DNA from 2 places in the Evansella sp. AB-rgal1 genome. Region 2 is predicted to be linked to the other one. Evidence: a T-box and tRNA genes for the amino acid it is inferred to sense, from the RefSeq annotation. Region 2 holds a T-box; the other holds one or more tRNA genes.
The links. A T-box is a leader RNA that pairs with one kind of tRNA and senses whether it is charged. The one in region 2 lies ahead of argS (arginine--tRNA ligase), so its partner is inferred to be a tRNA-Arg.

Region 1: it encodes a tRNA-Arg, which carries the amino acid that the T-box ahead of argS (arginine--tRNA ligase) is inferred to sense. The anticodon was not compared.

What each region holds. Positions count from the first base shown of each region.
Region 1 is NZ_JBGUAU010000002.1:29,934-38,278, forward strand. It holds gene ACERII_RS01660 (dihydrolipoamide acetyltransferase family protein) at 1-321, shown strand, start outside; gene ACERII_RS01665 (hypothetical protein) at 543-1,016, shown strand; gene ACERII_RS01670 (metal ABC transporter solute-binding protein, Zn/Mn family) at 1,127-2,413, shown strand; gene ACERII_RS01675 (BrxA/BrxB family bacilliredoxin) at 2,588-3,016, shown strand; gene ACERII_RS01680 (hypothetical protein) at 3,113-3,466, shown strand; tRNA gene ACERII_RS01685 (tRNA-Arg) at 3,537-3,611, shown strand; gene ACERII_RS01690 (hypothetical protein) at 3,705-3,908, shown strand; gene ACERII_RS01695 (aromatic acid exporter family protein) at 4,004-4,972, shown strand; gene ACERII_RS01700 (L,D-transpeptidase) at 5,057-5,566, shown strand; gene prli42 (stressosome-associated protein Prli42) at 5,621-5,710, opposite strand; gene mce (methylmalonyl-CoA epimerase) at 5,902-6,324, shown strand; gene ACERII_RS01715 (M20/M25/M40 family metallo-hydrolase) at 6,419-7,534, shown strand; gene ACERII_RS01720 (MarR family winged helix-turn-helix transcriptional regulator) at 7,727-8,212, shown strand; gene ACERII_RS01725 (hypothetical protein) at 8,237-8,345, opposite strand, start outside.
Region 2 is NZ_JBGUAU010000020.1:46,637-54,981, forward strand. It holds gene ACERII_RS16955 (aldo/keto reductase) at 1-62, opposite strand, end outside; gene ACERII_RS16960 (hypothetical protein) at 598-1,167, shown strand; gene argS (arginine--tRNA ligase) at 1,647-3,338, opposite strand; T-box leader at 3,392-3,603, opposite strand; gene ACERII_RS16970 (ABC transporter ATP-binding protein) at 3,853-4,827, shown strand; gene ACERII_RS16975 (ABC transporter permease) at 4,796-5,758, shown strand; gene ACERII_RS16980 (response regulator transcription factor) at 5,880-6,587, shown strand; gene ACERII_RS16985 (sensor histidine kinase) at 6,587-7,966, shown strand; gene ACERII_RS16990 (YjcZ family sporulation protein) at 8,096-8,212, opposite strand.

The DNA of each region.
Region 1 (8,345 bases), on a different contig from region 2:
CTTGCATCAAAGGTCAGGTCTAATTCGTTACAGCAAAAGGATATGCAAGGTGGAACGTTTACAGTAAACAATACAGGTTCGTTTGGATCTATTCAATCACAACCAATTATAAATTACCCACAAGCTGCAATACTATCGGTTGAATCTATAGTGAAACGACCAGTGGTTCTGGAAAATGATGCGATAGCGATTCGACATATGGTGAATCTTTGTATGTCCTTAGATCATCGAGTGTTAGATGGACTTATTTGTGGGAAGTTTTTAGCTCATATCAAAAGAAATTTAGAAAATATGAGTAATCAAAATACTTCTATATATTGAACCATTGTTGGAAATGTCATTTATTTAAGTCAGCCTGGATATGAACGTTTGTATTAATCTATATATGGACTCTTTTTGCTGTTTAGAAGAGAGGAATTAATAAGAGGGAGTGTCAAAGAGTAAAATCCTTATTGACACCTCTTTTTTTCATTTTTCTTACGTAGAATAGCGTAATATTTTCCCGTACATACTAATGGAAAATATGGAAGGATGATTAAATCATGAGACCATTTAGATTATTATTAGTAACTATTTTTTTGATATTGCAGTTAGGAACACCTATTCATGCTCTTGCCGAGGACCAAGGTAATAAAGAAAGTAATATGGAAGAATGGGAAATGAAACAAGACATTGTTCATAGACATGATTCTATAAAAATACATTTACAATATTACTATGAGTTGTTGGTTGAAAAACATCGACCAGAATTAAAAGAAGAGTGGATTGAAATTAATCGTGAAAAAGAAGCGATTTTAAAGAAGATGAGAGAAATGAAAAAAGAAGGTAAAACATTTGATTTTACACAAATTGATGGTGAATGGAAGGTAAAACATGAACGCATTCATGAAGAATTTATGGAAGTAGTAAAAAGTAGAGATAATGAAAAAATAAAAAATATATTACCTGAAATTATAAACCTTTCAAAAGAATGGAACGAAGTGTACCGTGAACTTCTTATAAATATGAATATGTAAAAATCCCTCTATTAATCGTAGTCATTCTTATTTACAAATATGATAATGTAAGTTATAATCCTATTTGGGTTTGATAAAACGTAATGATTACGAAATGAGAGGGGAAAATGATGAAAAGATTATGTATTTTATTATCATTTATGTTAGTACTATCAATGATACTTACAGCATGTGGACAAAATGAAGGGGAAGCAGGTCAATCGAATAACGATGAAGATATCGTGGAACAAATAAAAGTTTATACTACTTTATTCCCATTTGAAGATTTTACGAAACGTATTGGTGGGGAATTTGTAGAAGTAACTAATATTATACCAGCTGGGGCAGATGCACATTCCTTTGAACCGACAGCGAGACAAATGATTGAAATCGCTGAAGGTGATTTATTTATTTATAATGGTGCAGGATTCGAAGGGTTTGCAGAGCGTATTAAAGAAACACTAGAGTCACATGATGTTGCTATTCTTACTGCTTCAACAGGAATTTCGTTAATTGGATATGATCACGATCATGACAATGGACATGACGATCACAATGATGACCATGATCACAACGATGATCATAACCACAATGATGACCATGATCACAATGACGATCACAATGATGACCATGATCACAACGATGATCATAACCATAATGATGACCATGATCACAACGATGATCATAACCATAATGATGACCATAATCACAACAATGATCATAACCATAATGATGACCATGATCACAACGATGATCATAACCATAATGATGACCATGATCACAATGACGATCATAACCATAATGATGACCATGATCACAATGACGATCATAACCATAATGATGACCATGATCACAACGACGACCACGATGACCATGATCACAATCATTCACATGGTGATGAAGATCCACACGTATGGCTTGACCCAATTCGAGCTATTACAATCGCAGAAAACATTAAAAATGCTTTAGTTGAACTTCGACCGGAATTACATGATGTTTTTGAAGAAAATTTTGATACATTAAAGCATGAACTGGAAGATCTTGATCAAGAGTTTATTAAATTGAAGGAAGAAATTTCAAAGGATTCTTTTGTAGTATCGCACGCAGGTTATGGTTACTGGGATGATCGTTACCATATTCACCAAATTGGTATTTCTGGAATTTCACCAACGAATGAACCTACAGCAAGACAAGTACAAAACATTATTGAACTACTAGAGACAAATAATATTAACTTTATTCTAGTGGAACAGAATATTCCGTCTGCTATTGCTAATACCATTCGAGACGAAGTAGGAGTAGAAACATTATACCTACACAACCTAGAAACATTACAACCAGAAGAAGTAGAGGCTGGAGAAGATTATTTTAGTTTAATGCGTAAAAATATCGAAGCTCTAAAAACGGCTCTACAATAGTTATATTACTTTTACCCGCTATGATAAATGATAGCGGGTACTTTCTTGAATAATTACATAGTACTGGTTAATTATCGGTATGATAATACAAAAATGTAAGCAAAAACATGGTAATCAATATTCTTAAAGTGTAAAATAAAGATAAGTGCTAGAAATAAGAAAGGGTGTAAGGGTATGGATTTTCAAATGTTTATGAACGATGTTGTACAAACAGCTAGAAAAGAAATGGTTCAATCTGGGTATCAAGAATTGAAAACACCTGAGGAAGTAGACAATGTTTTTAAAAACACTGGTACAACGTTCGTAATGATAAATTCTGTATGTGGATGTGCAGGAGGAATTGCTAGACCTTCCGCTGCCTATATGAAAAATTTTGAAGTGCAACCAGATAACTATGTAACAGTGTTTGCTGGTCAAGATAAAGAAGCTACTGCTCAAGCTAGATCCTATTTTAAAGGATATGAACCGTCATCTCCGTCTTTTGCTTTACTCAAAGATGGAGAGATACAAGCAATGGTTGAAAGACATGAAATTGAAGGTCATGAACCAATTGAAGTAGTTCAAAAATTAGAAAAGGCTTTTGAGCAATACTTTTCAAAATAATGATCTGAAAAAAACAAATTTCAAGTATTTTTTGGAATTTGTTTTTTTCTTATGCTATAATTTTAACTTAGTTAAGAAAGAAGTGGAGTGAAGAAAATGAAGGAACTGTATAAACAAATACATATTTATTTAAATATGGAGGAAGAGATAAGTTTCGAAGAATTTGACAATTATTATAAAAAAGTAATTGATTATTTTAACGATAATGCTGATAAGTTTGATGAGGAATTGCTTTGGAAAGCTCTGTTTATTTCTGAAAATGTTATGTCAAATGCAGAAGCAAGAGCAAAAGAATCAAAAGGTTCTCTTATGAAAAAGTATCAAAAAATCGCACAAAGATTATCTCTTTGGGCTCAGAATTTTACTGCAAGGTTAGCAGAAAAAGGATACACGGAAGATCAAATGAATGAGCGGTTTGAAAATATGTTTCAAGATGATGTGAATAGTTAAAAAGAATACTTGATTTTTTTTGTTTGGATTGCTATACTCCTATAGTACGGTTGATTAGTAGTCCAACTAAGCGCCTATGGTGAAATGGATATCACACGAGATTTCGGCTCTCGCGTTCTGGGTTCGAATCCTGGTGGGCGCGCCATACATATACAACAAACTCCAGTTTTTTACTGGAGTTTTTTTTATAGAAGAAGCTTATTTTCACGGAGACCTGCATGCCAGTGAAATTTGCACCATGGCGGAAAAAACGTTATTAGATGCTTTAGTAACATCGACTTTATATGGAATGAGCGTAAGTCCACGAACTCCTGTGGGAAGCAGAGCAGAGGCGAGACACGGTAGCAGACGAAGTCGTGAAGTTGGCTCGACAGCTCCTCACGGAAAGGAGTGGACAGAAGCGAATGGAATACAAACGAACAAAGTTAGTAATACTATATAGTTTGACCTCTAATTTACAGAGTATTTTCAGGGTACACTATAATGAGAACCATAATAATTAAAGTTGTTACTATATTTTTTTTGGAGTGACATAGCATGTTCAAAATTGGTTATCGAACATTAAAAACTGCATTAGGTGCAGCAATTGCGATTGCAATTGCTCAAGCTTTTCAGCTCGAATTTTTTGCTTCAGCAGGAATTATAACAATCTTATGTATACATAAAACAAGAAGAAAATCGTTTCAATTATCATATGTCCGTTTTTTAGCATGTTCAATCGGGTTATTTTATGCTGCCATTTTATTTGAACTTATAGGATATCACCCCATTTCTTTAGCTGTATTATTGTTAATGTTCATTCCTACAACGGTCTTATTAAAAGCGCAAGAAGGGATTGTAACGAGCTGTGTCATCATTTTACATATTTACGCATCAGGTTATGTTTCAGTTCCACTAATCATGAATGAATTTGCATTAATATCTATTGGTATTGGTTGCGCATTGCTTATGAATGCGTATATGCCTAGTGTGGAAAGAGAGTTACAAAAACAGCAGCAGCAAATAGAAAGGCTATATGCTAAAATCTTTCATGAATTTGCTATCTATATAAAATATGGAGATAGACAATGGGATGGGAAAGAGATTACGGAAGCGGCTAGCTTGTTAAACTCCGCGAAGAACATTGCTATTCAAAATTTGGACAATCATATATTACGATATGAAGACCAATATTATCATTATTTCAAAATGAGAGAGAAACAATTAGAAATCATTGAACGGATGATGCCTTTACTTGCGAAGATAGAAATACAAGTGAGGCAAGGAGAAATGATTGGGAACTTTATGGAAGAACTTAGTGGAGGTGTGACACCAAAAAATACTGCAGGAAAATATATTGATAAGTTAGAGCAGTTACGTAACAATTTTGACGAAATGCCACTTCCAGAAACAAGAATGGAATTCGAAGCTAGGTCGTCGTTATTTTATTTAGTATATGAAATGGAACAATATTTATTAATAAAACAACAGTTTAAACCCATCCAAAATTATTCTGTATTTCGATGAATAAAAGCAGGCACTTCAGTAACAACTATACTGTATAGGGTTGTTTAGCTTAAACATGTCACCAAGAAAAGGCAGTGATTAGGTGTGAAATCGATTTTATTAGCTATTCTTGTTGTTGTATCACCCATATGGCCAATTGGGGTGAATCCATCCGTGGGTGATCCTTATATTATCGTAAATAAAAAGTCTCATGAATTAGCTTACATTCTAGATGGGGAAGTAAAACAAATTTATGAAGTAGCTGTAGGAAAAGCAGAGGCAAAAACTCCAGAAGGGGAACATACTATCATCGTCAAAGCTGAAAATCCTTATTATCGAAAGAAGAATATAGAGGGTGGATCGAAGGAAAATCCATTAGGAACGAGATGGATCGGTTTTGACGCTGAAAATACTGACGGACGCATATATGGAATTCATGGTACAAATAATCCATCATCTATCGGGCAAGATATAACAGCTGGCTGTGTACGTATGAAAAATGAGGATGTTGAGATATTATTTCAAGAGGTACCAATAGGAATGAAAATCCTTATTACATCTAGTGATGAGAGCTTTGATGATTTAGGGAAGAAGCAAGGGGCAATTAGGAAATAAAGTCGTATTATGATAAAGAACCGAGCAAAAGGTATTGCTCGGTTTTTCGTTTTCTTAGAAAAATGCTAAACCAGTTAAAATAGTTCCGAAAAACATGATAGCGACCATAAGGTAAATAATAATTTTTCGATATTTACGGGGCATGTGACTTACCTCCTTGCATAGTACTACTATATATTTTACTGCTTGTCTGCACGTATGACAAGAGAATTACATAAATATATAGAAGTTACATATTTTTTCGTAAGGGATGGCAGGGATCAAATATTCTGTAACGAACTTAATTGTATAATCTTATATTAAATATATTTAAATAATTTGTAGGGGGTTTATAAATGAATCAATTACCCACAAGTGTAAATCATATTGGCATTGCAGTAAGGTCAATAAATAAAGCATTGTCCTTTTATGAACAAAACCTTCATCTCAAAGTAGAAAAAATAGTGGAAGTACCAACTCAAAAAGTGAGAGTAGCTTTTATACCTATAGGCGATTGTAAGCTTGAATTATTAGAACCACTTACAGAGGATAGTCCGGTAGCTAAATTTATTGAAAAAAGAGGCGAAGGGCTACATCATATCGCATATTCTGTAGTCAATATAGAAAAACGTTTAGAACAACTTCAGAATGAGGGGATAAAGCTCATAAATGAAAAGCCGGTTATAGGTGCAGGGGGTCATCCAATCGCATTTCTTCATCCAAGCAATGCCAGTGGAGTACTGACTGAACTATGTGAAGAACCAGAAAAGGATGATTAGGGTACTGGTGTATATAAGCCCATTCGAGGACTTGCTCTTTGTTTTTTGATACAATGTAAACTGGTCTATATTAAATTAGTGGAGGAATATACATATGGTCAATGAACAGCGCTTAGTAGACGAATTTTTAGAGCTTGTAAAGATAGACTCTGAAACAAAATATGAAAGAGAAATTGCAAATGTATTAAAAAATAAATTTGAAAGTTTAGGTGTACATGTAAAAGAAGATGATACTACTTCTATTACTGGTCATGGGGCGGGGAATCTTATTTGTACGTTGAAAGGGAAGGTTGAAGTTACTCCGATATACTTTACGTCGCATATGGATACGGTTGTTCCCGGGGTAGGAGTAAATCCAATTATTGAAGAAGGATACATAAAATCAGATGGTACAACCATTTTAGGTGCTGACGACAAGGCTGGCCTAGCAGCAATGTTAGAGTCTGTTAGACTTTTAAAAGAAAATAGTATGGAACATGGAACTATTCAATTTATTATCACAGTGGGAGAAGAGTCAGGGCTTGTGGGTGCTAAAGCTATTAATCCAGAAGATATTATTGCTAAATACGGATATGCTTTAGATAGTGATGGAAAGGTAGGTTCACTCATTGTTGCGGCACCAACACAATCCAAAGTAAGGGCTACTGTCTATGGAAAAACAGCACATGCTGGAGTGGCCCCTGAAAAAGGAATATCTGCCATCACCGTTGCATCAAAAGCTATATCAAAGATGCCTTTAGGTAGAATTGATGAAGAAACAACTGCTAACATTGGACGATTCGAGGGTGGAAGTCAAACAAATATTGTTTGTGACAGAGTGGATATCCTTGCAGAAGCACGCTCACTTATTCCAGAAAAAATGGAAAAACAAGTAACTGCGATGAAAAAAGCTTTTGATGACGCTGCAAAAGAGATGAATGCCCGTGTAGAAGTAGAAACAGAAGTTATCTATCCAGGATTTAAACATCAAGATGGAGATCATGTAGTAGAGGTGGCAAAGCGAGCTGTTGTAGCGATTGGTAGAGAAGTAAAGCTTTTGCAAAGTGGTGGAGGAAGTGATGCAAATGTCATTGCTGGTCACGGTATTCCGACAATCAACTTAGGAATTGGTTATGAAGAAATTCATACTACGAACGAACAAATTTCTATTGTGGAACTAGTGAAAACGACAGAATTGATTGTAGAAATTATTAAGGAATCAACAAAATAAAGGAATCATCTAATAATGATTTCTCATAGAAAAATGTCACTAAGATACCCTTTTAGTGACATTTTTCACGTATATTTTGTAGGTAACTATATTGCTACACGAAAGTTATGTCATTTATGTAAAAAATATCCTTAAATAAGGGAAGTTATGGTAGAATATAGTTAATGTTAAAAAAAGGGTGTGAATATAGGCATGTTTTATGATGGGGAAATACATAAATTATTAAACTATATTCGAGGATTAGGGAAAGTTTTAGAAGAAGATTGGCAAGCAACCGCAAAAGAGTTAGGTTTAACTTTGGCTGAATTACATGTTGTGTGGATTGTAGGTACAAATAATAAACTATCTATAACAAATATTGCAAAAATTGGTCTGTGGGATCGCTCAACAGTAATGCAGATTATAAAAAGACTTAGGGCAAAAGACATCGTAACAATTACGAAAGATGATAAAGATTTGCGAGTAACGTTTGTTACTTTAACAAAAGAGGGAGAGGAAAAAAGGAAACTTTCTGAAAACGCCAATACAAGATTTTTACACTATATGGATATGTATCAGAATGAAAATATACAATCGATGAAAGAAGTTTTAACATTCTTTAAAGATTCAAATACCTATTTTCACAACGTTGAATTTATTAATTGGGTAGAAGGAAGTTCTGAATTATTTAAGAAATGAGGAAAAAAGAACCTGCAACATTCTTTATTGAAGAATGCTAACAGGTTCAATTTTCCCGAATTCTAATGATTCAAGAATAGTTTCTTCAGAATAACCTATTTTATGGGACAGTTCTCTTATCGTTGGTGAAGGC
Region 2 (8,345 bases):
AAACCAATTACCGGCAATGTCAAACCATCGTGAAGTGTTCTTTCTGGAACGGATATGCTCATAGGTAACTCCCCTTTCGGTAATAAATTGAGACTATCATAAGTCGGGAGGAAGTGCTATCTACTAGCTGCCTGAACACAAGTCCCCAAATGCTTACTGTGCTGGGAACAGCAGCTTATTTTAGGAATTAAATAAAAAAGAAGATGTATATTTACTACTATATTTTTACCTTACTACTAAGGCTATGTCCTGTTATTTTTAAGAAATAATCGTGACAGGTGAAAGATTAAGGGCGAGTTAGGTAGGATTCATTATGAATATTAATGACAATAAAATAATGGTGGAGGAGAAATGTGGAAAAACTTTATATGACATTATGTATAAACTATGTGTTTAGAAAAGTTTAGATAATGGGGTTACTACTAAAGAATTCGGAGTGACACATAAGACTTTCACATAATTTGAATAGTCATTTTCTCTATTAACTCTAGCTTGTAAAAAATGTGCAATTTACACCGGACAACCATACAGACTCGCATAGAATAATTGAATAGTATAAAGAGAATTAACAAAACTAGTAAAGGGAGTGAGCCAAATATGGCTAATAATGATTTTAATTCTTTATTGCAGAGTCTAATAGAATTGAATGTATCAAGAATCAAACAACAACAACAGCGGCAAGAACAACAACAAACACAATCACTTACGGATCTTGATAATATATCTAATGTAGGAAATCCTGTTGTTAATGTAAATCTGTCTTCGATATTAGATAAAAAAGATAGAAAGGGTAAACCTGGCAACGGTAAAGTAGAGCCCAAAATATTATCAACAGGAGTTTTAAACACAGCTGTTGACCAAACGGCAGCTCACATGGAAGTAGTTAACCTTAGCTCAGATACTAAAACTCTTAGATTTCAGATCATTGACTGGAACAACACTGCAGTTCCTACTGTATTAAGTGACCAGACTGTAACCGTTCCACCAAATACACTTAGAATCTTTACTACTAATGTAGCTCCCTTCCATTATGAATTAAGAGTTGATCATCCAGGTGACCCTGATTTAATTATTAATCACTTCGCTATTAATGCAGGAACGTTTACAATACCAGGTTTAACTTTCCTTCAAGACGACTTAAAGGAAATTACAAGTCCTCTAATTTAGTAGACTTTTATACTAGTAAAGGAGTAGCGTAATCGTTATATCTCAACTAATCTCTTTTATTATAGGATATTAAACTACGGTGAAATGCTTGATAAAAAAACTAGAGTATATTATTAACTATCAAGATTACTAGATAGGTGATAACTGGAATAGGTTTAAATACTTTTGAATAGCTAAGCTTTTCCCCCTCCCTGACGAATGCGGGAGGGGTTTAGTTTTCTAGAGATTGAAAAATAGAAGCATCAGTGAAAATTCTAGGTTTAGGTGCCTAGCACCACTCGAAAAGATGATGATTACTTAGTAATAGAGCTAGAGTTAGATAATCAAGTTGTTGGAGTAATCAGGAAAAACTATGAATGAGGGGCTCAAAAAGGATAAAGAATCTTTTGAACGCCCTCTTTTTATTCTTCCTATTACTGTGTTGGGTCTTTTTAACACGGATAATAAAGCTTTTATGGACCAAGTGGGAATACCGTTTCCTACATCTTATCCGGTGCTTTTATTCCGAGAAGTCGTAAGCCTTCTTTTAAAACGAAGGTAACAGTTTTCACCAAAGCTAATCTGCTTTCCTGTTGCTCGTCTGGAGATAGGATTTTTACGTTAGTGTAGTATTTGTTGAAGTCTTGGCTTAGACCGATTAGATATTTCGCAATGTGCGATGGTTCAGTTTGAGTGAAGCTTTTTTTCACGACATTGGGGAACTCCATCAGTGATTTGATCACCGGCCAGCTATATTGGTCATCTAATCCGCTGATTTTCAACGAGCTAACATCAACACTCGCTTTTCTAAGGATGGAACATCCTCTTGCGTGTGTATATTGGACGTATGGTCCTGTCGTTCCCTCGAAACGTAGCATCTCTTCTAGCGAGAATTCTACATTGTTTTGTCTTTCGTTTTTCAGGTCGTGGAAAATAATCGCTCCTACTCCTACCATCTTTGCAACTTCTTCTTTCTTTTCGAGGTCAGGGTTTTTCATATCAATATTACTTTGCGCTAGCTCCATTGCTTCCTTTATCACTTCTTCTAGTAAAACAACTTTTCCTTTTCTTGTGGACATCTTTTTCCCATCTTTTAAGATGAAGCCAAAAGGAATATGAACCAGTCCTTTTGCCCATTCGTAGCCCATTTTTTCAAGAACCAGAAAAACCTGTTTGAAGTGCAAGCTCTGCTCGTGTCCAACGATGTACAAAGTTTTCTCAAAGTTATATTGATTATGTCGATAGATTGCGGCGGTCAGATCTCTTGTTGCATAGAGGGTAGCGCCATCCGATTTTTGTATTAAACAAGGAGGTACATCAAATTCCTTTAAATCAACCACATTTGCACCATCTGATTGGGTGAGCAATTCAAGTTTTTGTATGGTGTCCATTGTCTCCCCCATTTTGTCGTTATAAAATGCTTCGCCCTGAAAGGAATCAAAGTGTACATCTAACAACTCGTATATTTTCGAGAACTCCTTGAGTGATTCGTCTCGAAACCATTTCCAAAGGTCATAAGCTTCTTTATCACCATCTTCTAGTTTTTTAAACCAGAGCCTTGCATCATCCTCTAAAATGGGATGGGTTTCAGCTTCTACATGGAATTTCACATAAAGATCTAATAATTCCTTGATAGTATTCTGTCTAACACTATCCTCGTTCCCCCAACGTTTATAGGCCACGATTAGCTTGCCAAATTGAGTGCCCCAATCGCCAAGATGGTTGATTCTAAGGGCTTTATATCCACACTTTTCCACAATATTGGCTAGGGAATTCCCTATGACAGTGGACCTAAGATGCCCCATTGAAAAAGGTTTGGCAATATTCGGTGAGGAAAAGTCTACCACGATATTTTGGCCATTCCCCATATCAAGTGAGCCATAGCTCTCCCCAGCTTGAAGGATGGACTTTATAAATTTTTTACTAACGTATTTTTTGTTGAGAAAGCAATTCACATAAGGTCCATCGGCTACTACCTTTTCAAAAAGTGGATGATCTAGCTTTTCTGCTAAATCGGATGCTATACTGTTTGGCGATTTTTTTAACGTCTTAGCAAGGACAAAACAAGGGAAAGCCAGATCTCCTTGTTCCTCATATTTCGGTTTTTCGATGAATTGTAGCACTTCATTCCAATCTAGTTTTCCATCTAAATGAAAAGCAATTTCTTTCGCGTAATCCTTCGTGAGTTCCATTTCTTCCACTTACCTTTCTTTTTTTTTTGAAAACAAAAAAATCCCGTCTCTAAGCTAGAGACGAGATTACCCGCGGTACCACTCTTATTGTTCAAAAAATAAACCTTCTTGAAAATTGATAACGGGCATTACCCGACTATTCCCTACTATGATTTCAGGATGTTTCTCCAAAGTGCGCTTCATTATGTGTTGTCTATTAGGCTTTCACCATCCCTAACTCGCTTCAGACAATTATCATAACTACTCTCTTTTTCGCAGAATTTGATTTTATATTATTGGAATTATAAATAAGTTTGATGGAAAAAGCAAGAAGATATTTTCTCATTATGGTGTCCTGAAAGATGAGATACTTCTGTTTACTTCTAACCTTAAGGTGCCACCAGTACGTTAAAACTTTAATGCATTACCGGACTTTTTGAACATCCTCTTTTAATACTTTTTTAATATCTTTATAATTTGTTTTTATGTAATGGAGGTCATACTAAGAGTAGAAATAACGAGGGGGTACGGTGTTATGGAGAAACGGACGCCAAAGAGAAGTGAGAAGAACCTTGTTTTACAAATAAGGGATCTAAAAAAAACGATTGGTAGGACGACAATTATTCACGGAATTTCCTTGGACTTGTATGCTGGGGAGGTGTTTGGGTTTCTTGGGCCGAATGGAGCGGGGAAAACGACGACGATTCGAATGATGGTTGGTCTCATGAGTATCACGGAAGGCGAAGTGATCATCAATGGGCATTCTGTGAGAAAGAATTTTGAGAAGGCAATTGCTAATATTGGTGGAATTATTGAGAATCCTGAAATGTACAAGTTTATGTCTGGGTATGATAACTTGATTCATTATGCGCGCATGGTTCCGGTGATTCCAAAAGGACGGATAGATGAAATTGTTCAATTAGTTGGTTTGAAAGATAGAATTCATGAAAAGGTGAAGACGTATTCGCTTGGAATGCGACAACGGTTGGGATTGGCCCAAGCGCTGCTTCACTCGCCAACATTATTGATCCTGGATGAACCGACGAATGGGCTGGATCCTGCTGGAATTCGGGAGATTCGGATGTATCTTCGAAAGATTGCTGCGGAAGAAAACATTGCTGTATTTGTTTCTAGTCATCTTTTGTCCGAAATGCAGTTGATGTGTGATCGAATTGGCATTATTCATCATGGGAAGCTTGTTAGTGTGGACAAGGTGAATAATCTTGTGGATAAAAATCAGCAGATGTTGGTCGAGTTTAAGGTAGCGCCGTTAGAAAAAGCACTCCTATTTTTCAGAGAAAACTATCCAAACGTACAGGCAACGATAAAAGGTCATAGTCTAGTGATTACGACAAAGGAAGAGAAGATTACACAATATACGAAGTTGTTTGTAAATCATGATTTCACGATCACAGGGATTAGTGGGGAACAAAAGACACTGGAAGATAAATTTCTGGAGATCACAGGAGGGGAACTGCATGTATCAAATGATTCGGCTCATTCAGAATGAGAATATGAAAATATATAAACGGGTAGGAACGTGGATTATGATAGGGGTGATTATTCTCATTGTTCTTATCGGGGGGATGGTTTCGAAGTTTCTATTAAGTCAGGATACGTCAGACAACTGGCAGCAACAGCTTCAACTAGAGAATGCTCAGCTTGCAGAGCAAATCAGTGAATTTGAGAATATGCCAATGGTAGGGAGTAATGCTACGAGACCTCTGCGAGAGCAAGTTGTCATCAACGAGTATCGTCTGGAGAATAATATTCCCCCTGTGGAGTCGGAGACTGTTTGGGGATTTATGATTTCTTCTCCTGACTTTACTGCCATCGCGTCTGTTTTTGTAATTGTTATAGCGGCAGGAATCGTTGCAACAGAGTTTTCCACAGGTACGATCAAGCTTTTGCTCATTCGACCAGTAAAACGTTATAAAATCTTGCTTTCCAAGTATATTGCCACATTCCTCTTCGCCCTTCTGATGTTAGTGACGATTCTTGTTTCTTCGTTTGTGGTAGGAGGGTTGTTATTTGGTTTCTCTGGGATGGACTTTCCTTATCTCGTTTATCAAGGAGGAGAAGTGATGGAGCGTAACATGTTGCTTCACATTTTTACTTTGTATGGGTTTAATAGTGCGGATATGATTATGATGGTGACCTTTGCCTTTATGATTTCCACCGTTTTCCGAAGCAGCTCTTTGGCGATTGGTTTATCTCTGTTTCTTCTATTTACGGGACAGCAGCTCGTGATGTTATTAAGTCAATATGACTGGGTGAAATATATTCTTTTTGCCAACACGAACTTGAATCAATATATTAGTGGAGTGCCCATAGTGGAAGGGATGACAATGGCGTTTTCCCTTACCGTTCTCCTCGTTTACTTTGTTTGCTTCCACGCAATTTCATGGGTTATCTTCCACAAACGAGACGTAACAGCCTAAATGATTCATAAAGAAGCCTAGTTATGCTAGGTCTTCTTTGTTTTTCCTGAGGCATACTAGAAGGAGAGATTAAGTTCGTGATAAATAAGGTGGAGATCTTAAGGAGGAAGTGGGGAAAAAAATGAGGAATAATACGATTCTCATCATAGAAGATGAAAAGGAAATAGGGGAGCTAGTCAGAGATTATTTGCTTGTTCATGGGTATGAAGTTGTTCTAGCTCAAGATGGGGAAGAGGGATTGCAGGAGTTTACTAATAGGCAGCCGGCCTTGGTGGTATTAGATGTGATGCTTCCGAAAAAGTCAGGAATTGATGTGTGCCGGGAAATCAGGGGAGTGTCTCATGTTCCCATTATTATGATGAGTGCGAAGAAGAGTGAAACAGATAAAATTATTGGACTTGGGATTGGTGCGGATGATTATATTGCAAAGCCATTTAGTCCTGGTGAGTTGGTAGCTCGTATGAAAGCGCAGCTGAGAAGATTTCATGATTTTTCTGTGTCGAAGTCAGTGGAAACAGAAGATATGATAACGGAGGAGAATTTAAAGATCGATGCAAAGGGCTACAATGTCACTGTGTCTGGGAGAAAGGTGGAGCTGTCGGCAAAGGAATTTCAATTACTTTATTTTATGGCGAAAAATAAAGGACAGGTGTTTTCCAAGGAGCAGTTGTTTGATCGGATTTGGGGTTATGATAGCTATGGAGATATGAATGCGGTGACTGTGTATATAAGAAAGATACGAGAGAAGATTGAAGAGACTCCTTCTCAACCGAAGTTCATAGTTACGGTTTGGGGAGTTGGATATAAATTTGTTGGGAGTTCGTTGTAATGAAGCTGCGACCTAGATTAATACTTGCGTTTCTGTCTATTATTATTCTGCCGATTGTATCGTTTTTTGGAGTGCTGTCCTTTTTTTCCTATCAACTAGAGGAACTGGAGGGTGAACATAATGAGAGAATTGATCGGGCGCTTTCTGAGATTTCGGTAGCGGTGTTGCGTCATTATGATGTGTTGGAGAAGGGGGATGAGGAGCAGTTTTACCTCGAAATGAAGTTGCTCTTAGAGCCTTATCACTTGGAGCTGATTATCTCCTCGCTGGATGATGAAGTCTTATTTCAATCGACGGATTATGTAGAGGGGGAGGAACGTGATCAAAGTTTGTTTACGATGCGACGTTCTCAGGTGCAGACGCTCGGCGGGGAGGTTCTCAATCTGGAAATCAAGTCGGATTCTTTGGATTTATCCTCTGAACTTACCTATAATAAGATCCTTTCTGTCATTGTGATTAGTATTAGTAGTGGGCTTCTTGTGCTCCTTATCTTAATTGTTGGTTGGACGATCTACATTTCGAAAACAATCTTACATCCTCTGAAGGAAATGTACACGGCAACAGAAGAAATGAGGGAAGGAAACTTGAATTATGAGATTCCCTATCGGCGGAAAGATGAGATAGGGAGATTTATTGAAGGTTTTGATACGATGAGAGAGCATTTGAAGCAATCCTTTGCGAAGCAGCGGCTTTATGAAAACAATCGAAAGGAATTAATCGCGACGATTTCGCACGATTTGAGAACGCCACTTCAGTCTATCAAGGGGTATGTGGAAGGGTTGAATGATGGTATTGTGCAAAATGAAGAGATGAAACAGCGGTATTTGAATGTGATCTTGTCCAAAACAGAGCAACTAAATCGGTTAATTGATGATCTGTTTGAGTTTTCAAAAATGGAATTGGACCAGCTTGTGATGGAGAAGCAGCTTGTGAGCAGTCAGGACTATTTCACGAATATATTGCGAGATTCAGAGGTGGATGTGAAACAAAAGCAGGGAGAGTTACTCGTGACAAGGCCGATTCCAGATGTCGTCCTTCACATTGACCAGAAACGAATGGAACAGGTAATGACCAACCTATTGGATAATGCAGTTCGATATGGTGCTACGGAAGTGGAGGTCTCCTTTGTTCCTTATGATGGGGAGAGGGTCTTGGAAATTCATATGAGAGATAATGGGGATGGTATCGCAGAGGAAGATCTTCCGAATGTGTTTGAACGTTTTTACCGGGTAGAAAAATCCAGGTCGCTTGAGCACGGTGGAACAGGACTTGGCCTCGCCATCGCCCGATCCATCATAGAAGCACACGAAGGAGAGATCTGGGTAGAAAGCACAGTGGGGAAAGGAAGTACGTTTGTGATAAAGCTACCGGTGGTTTAGGTGTCTAGGCCCCACTGGAAATATGTCGAGATCATTCAGACAAAATTTGAGTAGTGACAGCGCACTATGAAATGAAAAAACCCTACAGAGAAACTCTTGGTTTCTCTGTAGGGTTGATTTTACAATTAATTAGTAAGCTCCGTATCCACCAGTGCCAACTACTGTAGCACCAATAATTACTAGTAGGATGAAGATTACTAGGATAAACGCGAAGCCACCTGCAAATCCACCGTGTGCGTGTGTCATATAAATACACCTCCAAAGGAAATTTCAAGGATTAGTTATCCTTTTCTTCAATATCATATTATGTAATAAAGAAGTTGATTGTGTTTCTGTCTAGAAAAACTAATCTTCTCTGTTCTTTCCACACAAAGAGGCT